Regions from separate parts of the Rahnella sp. BIGb0603 genome, predicted to be linked through region 1. Evidence: predicted binding sites of a transcription regulator. Region 1 holds the regulator's gene; each other region holds the start of a gene.
The links. Region 1 encodes PurR, which represses purine synthesis genes. Its sites were predicted from a motif close to CANGCAAACGTTTGCNTG; they were not measured.
Positions count from the first base shown of each region.

Region 2: pyrD (quinone-dependent dihydroorotate dehydrogenase) is a predicted target of PurR. The motif match lies at 2,920-2,937, and genes of this name have one in related genera.
Region 3: cvpA (colicin V production protein) is a predicted target of PurR. The motif match lies at 2,669-2,686, and genes of this name have one in related genera.

Region 1 is NZ_JANUEX010000001.1:371,956-377,198, forward strand. Features, by position in the region: gene M2403_RS01715 (C40 family peptidase) at 1-150, shown strand, start outside; gene M2403_RS24905 (YnhF family membrane protein) at 315-404, opposite strand; gene purR (HTH-type transcriptional repressor PurR) at 738-1,763, shown strand; gene punR (DNA-binding transcriptional activator PunR) at 1,799-2,704, opposite strand; gene punC (purine nucleoside transporter PunC) at 2,841-4,052, shown strand; gene cfa (cyclopropane fatty acyl phospholipid synthase) at 4,413-5,243, shown strand, end outside.
Region 2 is NZ_JANUEX010000006.1:103,257-108,499, forward strand. Features, by position in the region: gene ssuD (FMNH2-dependent alkanesulfonate monooxygenase) at 1-1,109, opposite strand, end outside; gene M2403_RS17145 (sulfonate ABC transporter substrate-binding protein) at 1,167-2,141, opposite strand; gene ssuE (NADPH-dependent FMN reductase) at 2,160-2,741, opposite strand; gene pyrD (quinone-dependent dihydroorotate dehydrogenase) at 3,040-4,050, shown strand; gene M2403_RS17160 (cell division protein ZapC) at 4,247-4,792, shown strand; gene M2403_RS17165 (YcbX family protein) at 4,842-5,243, opposite strand, start outside.
Region 3 is NZ_JANUEX010000003.1:412,772-418,014, reverse strand. Features, by position in the region: gene M2403_RS10440 (UbiX family flavin prenyltransferase) at 1-431, opposite strand, end outside; gene purF (amidophosphoribosyltransferase) at 561-2,078, opposite strand; gene cvpA (colicin V production protein) at 2,109-2,600, opposite strand; gene dedD (cell division protein DedD) at 2,872-3,678, opposite strand; gene folC (bifunctional tetrahydrofolate synthase/dihydrofolate synthase) at 3,668-4,954, opposite strand; gene accD (acetyl-CoA carboxylase, carboxyltransferase subunit beta) at 5,126-5,243, opposite strand, start outside.

The DNA of each region.
Region 1 (5,243 bases):
GACCATGTCGGTGTTTACGTAGGAAACGGGAAGTTTATCCAGTCACCGCGCACCGGCGAAGACATTAAGATCACCTCACTGGGTGACGATTACTGGCAAGATCATTATGTAGGCGCACGACGGGTAATGACCCCTAAGACGATCCGATAATAAACAATTCGTTAAGTCTGAAGTTTCGCTAATCAGCCATTGAATAGCATTTAACGAAGAGTTTCTGCAGGGAAGAGTATCGGCGGAATGGGTGACTGCGTAAAATTGAAAAGGGCGATTCCTGTTATAGGTAATCGCCCTTTTTATTGCGGCTTTCGCGCAAATCAGTTCATCACTGCGGTGAAACTGAAAGCAATAATCACGAGCAAAGCGCAGACCGTAGTGATCAAAGAAAATTTCAGGTTGCTGTCCATTAAACCCCCTTACGGATCAAATTGTGGCGTTCGTATAGCCACACTGAATGTGTGCCAACGCATTTTCTCATAATTCGCATTGAAAATCTTGTGCTGAATGACACCAGGTTCATGACAATTTTACTTCCACTTTCCTGCATTATAAGTGAAAATTGTCGGTTACCACGCCTGTGTGCCGGTCGATTTCACCCGAGAGCATTTCACGCCTCACTCTGAAGAATCCACCCAACGATTTCACTGCCCTTTTCGAAGTCAGCAGTTAAATCCACGCAAGCAAACGATTAACATAATGCTAACGTGCTGAAACACGTGAGCACAGGAGTCATTTTTTACATGGCAACGATTAAAGATGTCGCAAAGCGCGCTGGCGTTTCCACCACAACCGTGTCGCACGTCATCAATAAAACCCGTTTCGTCGCCGAAGAAACCCGAGCCGCGGTTCTCCTTGCAATCAAAGAGTTGCACTATTCTCCCAGCGCTGTGGCACGTAGCCTGAAGGTCAATAACACCAAAACGATCGGTCTTCTGGCAACGTCCAGTGAAGCGCCCTACTTCGCCGAAGTGATTGAGGCCGTGGAAAACAGCTGTTTCTCAAAAGGCTATACGCTGATTTTGTGTAACTCACACAATAATCTGGAGAAGCAACAGGCCTACCTGCAAATGCTGGCGCAAAAACGCGTCGACGGTTTACTTGTGATGTGCGCGGAGTATCCGGACGAATTGCTGAATATGCTTGAAGAATACCGCTCCATCCCGATGGTTGTGATGGACTGGGGCGAAGCGCGTAAGAATTTCACCGACAGCATTATCGATAACGCGTTTGAAGGCGGCTATATGGCCGGACGTTATCTGATTGAACGCGGTCATCGCGATATCGGCGTGATCCCTGGGCAACTGGCGCGAAACACCGGCGGCGGCCGTTTCCAGGGCTTTGTGAAAGCACTGACGGAAGCTAATATTCCTCTTCGTGAAGAATGGGTCGTTCAGGGCGACTTTGAGCCGGAATCGGGCTATCAGGCCATGCACAAAATTCTGATGCAGAAAAACCGCCCGACGGCTGTATTCTGTGGCGGTGACGTGATGGCGATGGGGGCAATCTGTGCCGCCGATGAGCTGGGCCTGCGCGTACCGCAGGATATTTCCGTGATTGGCTATGATAACGTGCGTAACGCGCGCTATTTCTCACCGGCACTGACGACAGTTCATCAGCCAAAAGAACGTCTGGGCGAAATGGCCTTTACCATGCTGCTGGACAGAATTATCAGCAAACGCGAAGAGTCGCAGACCATTGAAGTGCATCCCAAACTGGTTGAGCGCCGTTCCGTGGCCGACGGCCCGTACCGCGATTACCGCCGTTAACTTTCAATAAACGCCTGTGCCGCAGGCGTTTATTGTCAGTCGCGCAACCATTCCCGGTTCATCGTTTCCGTATCGCCCATGTATTCCAGCAGCCACGCCAGCGAAGGCGACGGATTGCTCTGATCCCACGTCAGGCAGCACGGGCTGTCCGGAAAGGTATTTTCCAGCGACAGTACCTGTAATTTTTGCTGTTCAATCCAGGGTGTCACGCGGTGAACCGGCATCATGCCAACACATAAACCTTCGTTCAGACATTCCAACGCACACGTCCAGTCGGGAACCACCAGCCGCCGCTGGTTATCCAGCGTCCAGGTATCGCGTTTCGGCAATGTCCGCGATGTATCTTCCAGGCAAAGCGCCGGATAAGGCCGTAACTGATCGTCACTCAGTATTCCCTGCGTCTGGGCCAGCGGATGTTGCGCGCTGACCACACAATGCCAGTCCATAAAACCCATATCGCGGAAATTGAACCGTCCACCGACGGGGATCGCCCGCGTCGCGCCGATGGCGACATCCGCCCGCCCGTCGACCAGCGCGTCCCAGACACCGTTAAAGACTTCCGAATGAATGATGAGTTCGGTATCAGGGAAATGGCGATAGAAATCCAGCACCAGCTGCCGTGTCCGCACAGGTTTAACGATACGGTCAACGGCCACCCGTAATTCTCCGCGCCAGCCATTGGCGACCTGCTGACACTGGCGGCGGGTCGCTATCATTTTTTTTGTCAGAACCCGCGCTTCGTCGACAAAAACTTTACCGGCAGGAGTCAGAATAACGTCGCGATGTCTGCGTTCAAACAACGGAACGGCCAGCCATTGTTCAAGCTGGCGAACGGTGTAGCTGATGGCAGAAGGAACCCGGTGCAAGTCCTGCGCGGCAGCGCTAAAACTGCCTGTTCGGGCGACGGCATCGACCACTTCAAGTGCATATTCTGACCACATCGTTTAGCCTTCAATATTTTTGATAGCAGATTGCAAATATTAGCGTTTCACAAGCCTGTTATCAAAGCGTTAAACTCCGCATCCGATACGATTTCCGCGTCAAATCATCTGCAATAAATAAATTAAAGAGACAATAATGAAACCCTCACTTGGATTTATGCTCTATCTTGCCGGGCTGAGCATGCTTGGCTTTTTAGCGACCGATATGTACCTTCCGGCCTTCAGCGCGATGCAAAGCAGCCTGATGACCAGCCCGGGCATGATCAGCGCCAGCCTGAGTATTTTCCTTGGCGGCTTTGCCATCGGTCAGCTGTTGTGGGGGCCGTTGTCCGACAAGATTGGCCGCAAGCCGGTATTGCTGATTGGCTTAGCGCTCTTTGTCGTCGGTTGTCTGGGCGTGCTATGGGTTGAGAATGTCCGCGCCCTGCTGGCGCTGCGTTTCCTGCAAGCTGTCGGCGTCTGTGCCGCCGCCGTCACCTGGCAGGCGCTGGTGGTAGATCGCTTTTCTGCCGATGTTGCTAAAAAAACCTTTGCCAGCATCATGCCACTGGTTGCGCTTTCCCCTGCTCTGGCACCTTTGCTGGGCGCCTGGGTTCTCAACCATTTTGACTGGGAAGCGATTTTCGTTCTGCTGACCGCCGTAGCCGTTATCTTGCTTATCACCACGTCCACACTGCGCGAAAATGCGCCAGAGGTTCATGCTCCTGCTGATAAAACCGGTTTCGCGAAGCTTCTCGCTTCCCGGGTTTACAGCGGTAACGTGATGATTTATGCCGCCTGCTCTGCCGGCTTTTTCGCGTGGCTGACTGGTTCCCCGTTTATTCTCAGCGACATGGGGTATTCGCCGGGTGTGATTGGCCTGAGCTATGTTCCACAGACCATTGCTTTCCTTCTTGGCGGTTTTGGGTGTCGTGTGCTGATCAGCAAAACGGATGGGAATAAGATCCTGCCGTGGCTGCTGGCAGGTTATGGCGTCAGTGTGGCGGGTTTGTTCGGCGTGGCTATATTTACTGATGCGAGTCTGGTGAGTCTGTTAATTCCGTTCTGCCTGATGGCTTTGGTGAATGGCGCGATTTATCCCATTGTCGTCGCAAATGCATTAATGCCATTTCCTGCTAATACAGGTAAGGCCGCGGCGTTGCAAAATACACTGCAGTTGGGTCTATGTTTCCTCGCGAGTTTGCTGGTTTCCGCATTTATTGTGCAACCACTCATGGCGACAGTCACCACGATGCTGTCTACACTACTGTTGGTAGTTTTAGGCCGCTGGCTGTCACTGCGTCAGGAAGAAGTGCAATCCGGTGAACAGGAACCGGTGCAGAAACAGCATGCACGGAATGCAAACTAATAGTGATAATGACTTTAAGTAACAATCACTTAATGGACATTTACATTCGTAGTGATTAACTATTGAGAATGCCAGCCAGCGAGCCTATACTCAACTGAACCCAATAAAATAGCATTTTTACAATACTTTTATTACATAGTTAGCGTCGGCGCGAGGTTCGCGTCACACTATTTATTCTGGTTCGTTTTTCAAGGATGATTTTCCTGCCCACATTTTGTGTGCAGGCGTTCTTCTAATTTCCTCTGTTGGTGTCGAATATCGGACGTGGCGCAAGTCGTCTGTTCTCATAAAGACCTGCAAAAATAGCCTTTGCTTTTCCCGGCAGGTTAATAAGTCAGAAGAGAAAGTGATGGAGAAGCTATGAGTTCATCGTGTATAGAAGACCAAAGCATTCAGGACAATCAGTGGTATCGGATAGTCAGTGAAATGCTGGCTACGGCAGACATCCAGGTTAACGGTAATCGCCCTTTCGACCTTAAAGTAAAAAACACTGACTTCTTCAAGCGTGTTTTACAGGAAGGTTCTTTGGGTCTGGGTGAAAGTTATATGGATGGTTGGTGGGAATGCGAGCGCCTTGATATATTTTTCCAGCGCGTTCTCCGTGCCGGTTTGGAAAATAAACTCCCCCACCATTTTAAAGACACACTACGTATCGCAGCAGCACGCCTCACCAATCTGCAGTCCCGTAAACGGGCGTGGATCGTCGGGAAAGAACATTACGATTTGGGTAATGATTTATTTACCCTGATGCTCGACCCGTATATGCAATATTCCTGCGGCTACTGGAAAGATGCCACGACGCTTGAAGAAGCGCAGGAAGCTAAACTCAAAATGATCTGCGATAAACTGCAACTGAAACCGGGCCAGCGTTTGCTCGATATCGGCTGCGGCTGGGGTGGATTATCTGAGTTTGCAGCCCGCAATTATGGCGTCAGCGTGGTTGGCGTTACGATTTCTGCCGAGCAACAAAAGCTGGCCCAGAAACGCTGCGAAGGCCTGGACGTCACCATTTTGCTACAGGATTACCGCGATCTTAACGATCAGTTCGACCGTGTTGTTTCCGTCGGTATGTTCGAGCATGTGGGCCCCAAAAATTATGAGACCTACTTTAATGTCGCCCGACGTAACATCAAACCTGACGGCATTTTCCTGCTGCACACCATCGGTTCTAACAAAACAGATCTGAGTGTC
Region 2 (5,243 bases), on a different contig from region 1:
AGTTCACCGCGCGGCAAAATGGCTTTTTTCACGGTTTGATCGTCTTCGTGTTTTGCCAGATCCAGATGCGGGAACAGCAGCTCACTGACGCGGTACGCTTCTTCCAGATGCGGATAACCGGAGAAAATAAAGGTATCGATGCCCAGATCGGCATATTCCTGCATGCGGGCCGCAACGGTCGGGCCGTCTCCGACCAGCGCCGTGCCGGCTCCGGTGCGCACCAGACCAATGCCTGCCCACAGGTTCGGGTAGATTTCCAGTTTGTTGCGATCGCCGCCGTGCAGGGCGGCCATGCGGTGCTGACCGACGGAATCAGTTTTCGCAAATGCGGCCTGCGCGCGCTGAATAGTTTCGTCATCCACGTTGGCAATCAGCTTGTCGGCGGCGCGCCAGGCCTCTTCGTTTGTTTCGCGGACAATCACGTGCAGACGAATACCGAAACGCACCGTACGGCCTTTCGCTGCGGCTTTCGCACGGACCTGCTCGATTTTTTCTTTCACCAGTGCCGGCGGTTCACCCCAGGTGAGATAAAGTTCAACCTGCTCAGCGGCCAGATCCTGCGCTTCGTCAGAAGAACCGCCAAAATACAGCGGCGGACGGGGGTACTGAACCGGCGGGTGCATCAGGCTCGCCCCTTTCACCTGAATGTGTTTGCCTTCGTAATCCACGGTTTCCCCTTCCAGCACACGACGCCAGATACGGGTAAATTCGGCGGACGCTTCGTAGCGTTCCTTGTGATTGAGGTGCAAACCTTCGGCAGCCAGTTCGGTGGGATCACCGCCTGTCACCAGATTAAACAGCGCACGACCGCCGGAAAGCCGGTCCAGCGTGGCGGCCTGACGGGCAGCCAGCGTCGGAGAAATAATCCCCGGACGCAGCGCGACCAGAAATTTCAGACGCTGAGTCACCGAAATCAGTGAGGCGGCCACCAGCCATGAGTCTTCACATGAACGGCCCGTTGGCAGCAATACACCGCCAAAACCCAGGCGGTCGGCGGCCTGTGCGATCTGCTGAAGATAGCCGTGATCGACTACTCGCGCGCCTTCTTCAGTGCCTAAATAACGGCCATCGCCGTGGGTAGGTAAGAACCAAAATACGTTCAGACTCATGTTGTTTTTCCTCTCAATTCGTCACGGGTGCCGCTCAGCGGGCGGCTCAATGAGTGATCAATTAGCCTGTACAGCGGGCTTCCAGATGCGATCTTTAATCTCAACAGGTTTTGGCAAAATATGGTTTTCATAGAACAAATCGGCAGTTTGCTGTTGGCGTTTTTCCGTTTCAGCACTGACCGGTGTGATTGGCATATCCGGCAGATGATCGAGATAAGACGCCACGACTTTATCCGGAAGCCCCATCGACTGGGAAAGCAGCGTGATGCTTTGCGCACGGTCGGTTTTCGTCAGCGCATTCGCCTGCGTTAACACGTCCAGAACGGCGCTGATAAATTGCGGATTCGCTTCGGTATATTTTTTCGGTGCCAGATAGAAAGAACCGGTCTGGTGCAGCGTGGAACCGTCGGTCAGGACGCGGACATCGCCCTGAACTTCAGCGGCGGAGTAGTACGGATCCCAGATAGCCCAGGCATCGACGTCATGCTGCTGGAAAGCCGCGCGGGCGTCAGCAGGCGTCAGATAAACCGGCTGGATATCGGTGAATTTCAGCCCGGCCTGTTGCAGCGCACGAAGCAGTAAATTGTGCGAACTGGAGCCTTTTTGGAAAGCCACTTTATGTCCTTTCAGGTCCGCGACAGTTTTAATCGGGCTGTTGCTGTCGACCAGAATAACTTCAGCTTTCGGCTTCGGCGGTTCAGAACCGATATACAGCAAATCCGCGCCCGCGGCCTGCGCGAACAGCGGTGGCAAATCACCGGTTCCGCCCAAATCAATGCTGCCAACGTTCAGTGCTTCCAGGATCTGCGGCCCTGCAGGAAATTCCACCCAGCTGATTTTGGTGTCCGGGAAACGCTTTTCCAGTAACTGATGAGATTTCGCCAGCACCAGGCCGACGGATCCTTTCTGGTAGGCGATGCGTAACTGTGCGGGATCTTTTTCCTGCGCAAGCGCCGCACCGCTTAGCGTCAGGCTGGTCAGCAGCCCGGCAATAACTGGCAGGCGGCGTAATAAAGAGAAGGATGCTGGCATGGTTAATTCCTTTTAAAGTTAAACGCGTAATGCCTGAGCAGAAAGGGACGCGACTGACGGCGCCAGCGGGCGGCGGCGGCTGAGTGCCAGATAGAAGTTCTCCAGCGATTCGGTCAGACGCTCTTCAAGTGCGGGATCAAGCTTCGCCGGGTAACTCTGGTAATCGGTGATCAGGCTGTCATCGGCGAAAACGCCCTGCAAAACTTCCTGGGCCTTGAGCGACGCCAGTACCGGTTTGAGCGCGTAATCCACGGCGAGCATGTGGCCGATCGAACCGGCGGTGGCCAGCGGCAGTACAACTTTATGGTCGAGCGCGCGTTCCGGCAGCAAATCCAGCAATGTTTTCAGTGCACCGGAAAACGAGGCTTTATAGACCGGCGTTGCCACGATCAATCCATCGGCGCTTGCCAGTTCAGCAGTCAGCTGTTTGAGCTGCGGGCTGGCGAAATTTGCGAAAAGCAGGTCGTCAGCAGAAAAATCCTGAATCGTATAGGTGAAAACCTCGACGCCGCGGCTTGCCAGCCACTGATGGCTGAGCGCCAGCAGGGAGGAAGAACGTGAAGGTTGTCGCGGGCTGCCTGCGATTGTTATAACGCGCATCTCTCTTCCTTATAACAAAAAGTAATAGAACCATTATTTTCTTTAACAAAGTGGAGTAAACGTAACAGGGGGACGCTGCGCACCGGAAATCTCAATTTTGGCTATGAATAGTTTGAAAACGGATAAAGCAGGGATGAAGCGGGCGCGGGGGGAATAAAAGTAAAATTAAGGTAAATAAAAAGTAATCGTTTGCGTACGGAAACAATTATTGTGCCAATCCGCTGGTTATCGTTTCCAATTGCCTGACGCTTAGTCGATAATACCGCCCCGTCTAGCCACCGGGAATCCAGGAGTCTCCATGTATTATCCTTTTGTCAGGAAAGCACTGTTTCAGCTCGATCCAGAACGCGCCCACGAGTTAACCTTCCGCCAGTTAAGCCGCATCTCCGGCACCCCACTTGAGTTTTTAATTCGTCAGTCCGTTCCGGCCAAACCGGTGACCTGCATGGGATTAACTTTTAAGAACCCGCTGGGGCTGGCTGCTGGCCTGGATAAAGACGGCGAATGTATTGATGCACTCGGCGCAATGGGATTTGGTTTTGTGGAAGTGGGAACCGTGACGCCGCGCGCGCAGGCGGGTAATGATAAGCCACGTTTATTCCGCATCGTTGAGGCAGAAGGCCTGATTAACCGCATGGGTTTCAATAACCACGGCGTGGATAATCTGGTGAATAACGTCAAAAAATCCCATTTTGACGGCATCCTGGGGATTAATATCGGCAAGAATAAAGATACGCCGGTCGAGCAGGGTAAAGATGATTATCTGACCTGTATGGAAAAGGTATATCCGTACGCGGGTTATATTGCGGTGAATATTTCTTCACCAAACACGCCGGGATTACGTTCACTGCAATACGGCGAAGCGCTGGATGATTTACTGGCGGCGATTAAAAATAAGCAGCTTGAACTTCAGCAACGTCATCAGAAATATGTGCCGGTTGCTGTGAAGATCGCGCCGGATCTTTCTGAGGAAGAATTGATCCAAATAGCCGACAGTCTGGTGCGTCATAATATGGATGGTGTGATTGCGACTAACACGACGCTCGATCGTAAACTGATCCAGGGCCTTAATAATTGTGATCAGGTAGGCGGACTAAGCGGTCGCCCGCTGCAACTGCGCAGCACAGAAATTATCCGTATGCTGTCAAATGAATTACAAGGTCGTCTGCCTGTTATTGGCGTCGGTGGCATTGATTCTCTGACGGCAGCGCGTGAAAAAATGGCAGCCGGTGCATCATTAATTCAAATCTATTCCGGATTTATCTTCCGCGGACCAGGTTTGATCAAAGATATTGTTACCCACCTCTGATATTTTTCATCCTTAAGGCGAGTCAGGGGTTTATTTATTAACCCGGCTCGTCTATATTTTGTCCACTGACCATTATTCAGGCTCAGGATTTGTCTGATACCCGTTCGTAATAAAAAATTCTATTCTTATCGGATCAGGTAACAATAGAACATCACGAACAAACAGGCAGAGGGCATCGCGCAAACAGGATGACGAAATGAAAATCAAACCAGATGATAATTGGCGTTGGTATTTTGATACTGAACATGACCGGCTTATGTTGGATCTCGCTAATGGCATGATTTTCCGTTCCCGATTCCCCGCTAAAATGTTAACGCCGGATGCGTTCGGCGATATGTCATTTTGTGTCGATGATGCGGCGCTGTATTTTGATTTCGAAGAACAGTGCAAACATATTCGCCTGGCCGCCGAGCAGCGCGCCGAATTAGTATTAAATGCATTAGTCGCCTTTCGCTTTTTAAAACCGCTGATGCCTAAGAGCTGGCATTTCAGTCAGCAACATCGTCCTTTCCAGCCAGCAAACGGTCAGCTTGCGCAGGTGCAGGTAATGGAAAGTGGTGAGCAGGCGACATTACTGGTGGTTGAGTCCGGCGATAACGCCAGTCTGTGCCTGCTGGCGCAGGAACGTCTGACAGTGGCAGGGCGCGGGATGGTGTTAGGTGATGCGATCAAAGTGATGCATGACCGGCTGATGCCAGCGGCATTCCGGGTAGACAGCGATGTCTACGATCAGGCAGTTTAAGTTCTTTAATTCCGGTTTAAACTGCCTGACTCAGCATTAACTGCGTTTTCTAGCCGATGATAATATCTGAGGCCGGAATACAGCTGCACGACAATATCATTCCGTCTTTGCCCACTGCGCTTTCTTTCAGCGGCGAAACTTTTCCCTCTCGTAATGTCATTTTGCAGGCACCACATATTCCAGCACGACACGAATATGGGATCCGTAATCCCTGCAATTCCAGTTGTTCGAGCAAAATCTGTTGATTATTCCCGGTAAACTGCGTGCCCTGATAATTGATGGTCACGTCCTGCGCAGTGCTTTTCGGTGCGTCGACGTTTTCAACCACTTCACCTGCGCCGTAAGGCCGCGGTGGTTTGGTGGCCAGCACCTCAACGCTGTCGCCCGCGCGGATCACACCGGTATTTCGCGCAATCATATTCTGGCCGAAATCCACGTCGCCATCGCTGGC
Region 3 (5,243 bases), on a different contig from region 1:
ATCGCGCCCAGCTCGGCGGCCTGCGTCATCAGCCGTAAATGCCCCAGATGCAGCGGGGTTTCACGCACGCAAAGTACAAGGCGTCGCCTTTCCTTGAGCACAACATCCGCCGCGCGCGTCAGTAAACCGTCGGTATAACTGTTCACAATGCCGGAAAGGGTTTTGACCGAACAAGGCAAAATCACCATGCCCGTGGTTTTAAATGAGCCGGAGGAGATACTGGCGGCGATATCGCGGGAATCATGCACGACGTCGGCCAGCGCCTGAACATCGCGCAGTGTCAGATCCGTTTCCAGCGTCAGCGTCTGGCGGGCGGCATTGCTCATCACCAGATGGGTTTCAATATCCGGCACGCTCTGCAAAACCTGCAAAAGCCTGACACCATAAATTGCGCCGCTGGCGCCGGAAATACCGACAATAAGTCGTTTCATGAACACTGCCTTAGAAAATGTTACCGGACCTGATGCCGCCAATACTGACATAAATTCAGACATAAAAAAACGCGCCCGCCCGGAGTTCACCGGAGGAGCGCGTTTAAGCGGATGTCAGCAACCGGCTAATCAGCCTTCGTTGTGCATCTCAAGGTTTTCCGCTTCCTGCTGACCACGCAACGCCTGAGCGTCGTCGTTGCGCAGCGCTTCGAGGTATTCCAGATAGTTCTGGTCAACGTCTTTGGTGACGTATACACCGTCGAACACGGAACATTCGAATTTCTCGATGTCGGTATTGTCTTCTTTCACTGCGGCGATAAGGTCGCTCAGGTCCTGGAAGATTAACGCATCGGCACCAATGATCTGGTTGATTTCGCTGACTTCGCGACCATGGGCAATCAGTTCATTTGCGCTTGGCATATCGATGCCGTAAACGTTCGGGAAACGAATTTCCGGCGCCGCAGAGGCCAGATAAACACGTCGTGCACCGGCTTCACGCGCCATCTCAACAATTTGCTGAGAGGTGGTGCCGCGCACGATGGAGTCATCGACCAGCAGCACGTTTTTATCACGGAACTCAGCGCGGTTAGCGTTCAGTTTACGACGTACAGATTTACGGCGTTCCTGCTGGCCCGGCATGATAAAGGTACGGCCTACATAGCGGTTTTTCACAAAACCCTGACGGTACGGTTTATCCAGAATACGCGCGATTTCCAGCGCGATATCGCATGAGGTTTCCGGGATCGGAATGACCACATCGATATCCAGATCTTCCCATTCACGGGCAATTTTTGCGCCCAGCTTTTCACCCATACGGACACGGGCGCTGTAGACGGAAATTTTGTCGATGAAGGAGTCCGGACGCGCGAAATACACATACTCGAACAGGCACGGATTGTACTGAGGATTCTCAGCACACATGCGGGTAAACAGCTGGCCTTTCTCGGTGATGTACACCGCTTCGCCCGGCGCGACGTCACGCAGGAACTCGAAGCCCAGCGTATCAAGCGCTACGCTTTCAGATGCGACCATATACTCGTTGCGGCCATCTTCCAGCGTACGTTTACCGATAACCAGCGGACGGATACCGTGCGGGTCGCGGAACGCCAGCATACCATGGCCGATGATCATCGCCACGCAGGCATAAGCACCACGAATTTTCAGGTTCACGGCAGCCACAGCGGCGAAAATGTTGTCGGCTTCCAGCGGGTAATGCTGGAAACGGTCCAGTTCACTCGCCAGGATATTGAGCAGGATTTCAGAATCGGAAGTCGTGTTCACATGACGGCGCTGGCCTTCGAACAGGTTGCTTCTCAATTCGTGAGCATTGGTCAGGTTACCGTTGTGGGCGAGTGTGATGCCGAACGGAGAGTTGACGTAGAAAGGTTGAGCTTCTGAGGCACTGGAACTGCCAGCCGTTGGATAGCGAACATGGCCGATACCCATGTTGCCTTGTAAGCGTTGCATATGGCGGGCTTCAAAAACATCTTTCACCAGGCCATTGGCTTTCCGTAAACGGAAATTGTTATTGGCATCGATGGTGGTGATGCCAGCAGCATCCTGCCCACGGTGTTGTAGCACCGTTAACGCGTCATAAATCGACTGGTTTACCGGCATGAAACCGGCGATACCGACAATACCGCACATGTTGTCTTTTCCTCTTCAGCGCTGCCAGAACTAAATATGTTTTGGCAAGAAACTCGACGTGCTCTGCAGGTAGTCAAAGAACCACCTGATGATATAACTGAACTGTGGGATCAACTGGGATTGTTTCCAGTCGTCACTTTGCGAAAAACTGGTGAAGGTATCCAGGAAGAACAGCATCGCGGAGACGATAAGTACGCCGCGCAGTGCGCCGAAGCACACACCTAACACCCTGTCAGTGCCGGACAACCCGGTTTTTTCAACCAGTGAACTGATCACATAGTTGACAATTGCACCTACGATCAACGTCGCGATGAACAAGATGGCAATTGCGATCCCGTTTCGAACTAACTCATCTTCGAAACGCGTGAAGTAGATGGCGAGATACGGGTAATAATGACTGGCTACAAAGAAGGCGCAAGCCCAGGTAACCAGTGATAAAGCCTCGCGAACAAAGCCACGGATTAAACTGACTAAAGCAGAAAATCCGATAACCGCAATGATGACGTAATCAATCCAGACCATTAACAATTCCAGTGTCTAATCCAGTCGCGTCTACCCCGGCATCCAAATCGCAGCGAATTCTAACAGAAAAAGAAAACGTTTGCGTAGCGGAAATCAGCCGGTCAGACAAATTAATAATAGCGATTAAAAAAACCTCAACCGCAGCATAAACCTATAAAATCCCAACCCGGCGATCTTATAGAAAAAGGGCACAAATCGCTTGTGCCCTCCCTGGTATTTTTTGTGTTTTTAGTGCCTTCCGGCCTCCCCGCTCTCACGGGGAACCGCAAGATTAGTGCGCCGAATAAGCGCGCACCTGTCCGCCTAACCCGCTGAGCTGTTGCAGCTGAGGGAGTGAAGCTTCCAGTTTTTGTTTTGACGCATCCGGGCCCACATAAAGCCGCGTGATTTGTCCCTGCACCGGCGTCGCCGGAACAGAATAAGCACGGAACCCGGAAAGCCGCAGAGTCGCAACAATCTCGGTCGCTTTCGCCGCATTTTTCAATGCGCCGAGCTGCACAACATAAGACTGACCCGCCGGCGCTTTTTCTTCCGGCGCAGGCTTAGGCTGTTCCACGGCTTTCGGTTGTTCAACCGGTTTCGGCTGTTCAGCGACGACCTTCGGTTGCTCGACCGGCTTCGGCTGTTCGACCGGTTTTGGTTTCACCACCGGTTTGGCTTCCGCCAGCGGTTTAGGTTCAATCGTTTTTGGCTTCTGCTGAACAGGTTTTGCTGGCGCCGTTTGCACCGGTTTCTTCTGCTCAGGCAGCGTCGTGACCGGCGGTGCTTCGACCGTCGTATTCCCCGGCGCTACGTTGCCATGATTAGCGGCATTGGTATTGGTTGCCGCACTGTCGATGTCCTGCGCACCGTTCATAGCCTGATTTGCGCCTTCCGGCGGCTGAGCGGGCAATGACTGCGTGACAGGCGGTACAGAATCCTGTTCCTCAACATCACCCGGTTTTGGCACCAATGGAATAGACGCAAATTCGTCTTCATAATGCTTTTTCTTGCCGTCGAGTAAACCGGGCAAAATGATAACGCCCAGCGCCACCAGAATGACCGTCCCGACCAGACGATTTTGAAACTTACTTGCCACTGGTTTTCCCCGTGTCGATAGCATCCATTACGTGAGCTACGGTGTGGAACGAACCGCAGACAATCACAATATCCTGAGGAGCCGCCTCCTGCATAGCCTGTCTCCAGGCAGACTCCACATCATCAAACCGGCGCGCCTGATGCAGGTGCGAGGCCAGTTCTTCAACGCTGGCGCCACGTGGCCCTTCCAGCGGTGCGCAATACCATTCATCCACCTGAGGCGAAAGACAAGCCAGCGTACCGGCAATATCTTTGTCTTTCAACATTCCCACCACCGCACGCACTTTCCCGCCATGGCGCGGCTGTTCAGCCAGGCGTCCGGCCAGATAAGCCGCGGCGTGCGGGTTGTGCGCGACGTCAAGGATCAGGCGTGGCGATTCACTGACCGTCTGGAAACGCCCCGGCAGCGCAGCACGCTGTAAGCCGCTGCGTAACGCCTCTTCAGGAATATCCAGCGTCGAATAATGCAACGCGGCCAGTGCCGTCGCGGCATTCGGCAGCGGAACATTCGGCAGCGGCAATCCGTCCAGTATGGTGACTTCTTCGCCATCCTGCAAAGCCTCCCAGCGCCAGTTTCCGGCGTTTGCCGCGAAATTCCAGCTCTCACCCCGGCGGTATAAATCTGCATGTTTCTCTTTTGCCACATTGGCAATAGATAGCGGCATATCCGGCTCACCGACTACGGCTGGTTTGCCTGAACGGAAAATACCGGCTTTCTCGCGGCCAATGCTCTCGCGATCTGAGCCGAGCCAGTCAGTATGATCCAGCGCGATGCTGGTGACGACCGATACGTCCGCATCAACGATATTGGTCGCATCCAGACGCCCGCCCAGCCCGACTTCGAGGATAACAATATCCAGCTTCGCCTGTTTGAACAGCTGTAACGCCGACAGCGTGCCGTACTCGAAATAGGTCAGGGAAATATCGCCCCGCCCGGCTTCCAGCAGCGCAAAAGAGGCACAGTGCGCAGACTCAGGCAACTCTGCGCCCTGAATACGGACGCGCTCGGTATAGCGGACAAGGTGCGGGGAACTGTAAACGCCCACACGGTAACCCGCGGCCATCAGAATGGCTTCCAGCGTCGCACAGGTGGTGCCTTTGCCGTTGGTTCCTGCGACGGTAAAGACGCGTGGCGCAGGTGTCAGCAAATCAAGTTTTGTCGCCACCGCTTTGACCCGGTCAAGGCCAAGCTCGATAGCCTGAGAATGGAGGTTTTCAAGATAATAAAGCCACGTGGCCAAAGGCGACGTGGCTTGAGGGATAAGTTGATTTTGCATGAGTCCCGTTCAACCTGAGTTAGGTTCACTTCGACACTACATCACCAGACTGTGATAGCAGGCAATGCCCTCTTTGTCAGAACTGACGAAGAGTAAAAGCACAGCCAGGAGGTGCCGGGCGGCATAAAGCAGGTTACCGCCCGAAAACTGACCGGCTTTTACCTCGTCCGATCAGGCATCCTGATGATGGTCAGCGGCAGAACCGTTGACAGGAACATGGACGTCAACCACATTCGGCTCCGGGTGCCCGGTCAGTTTCGCCAGAACGCTGCCGAGTTTGGCGCGCATA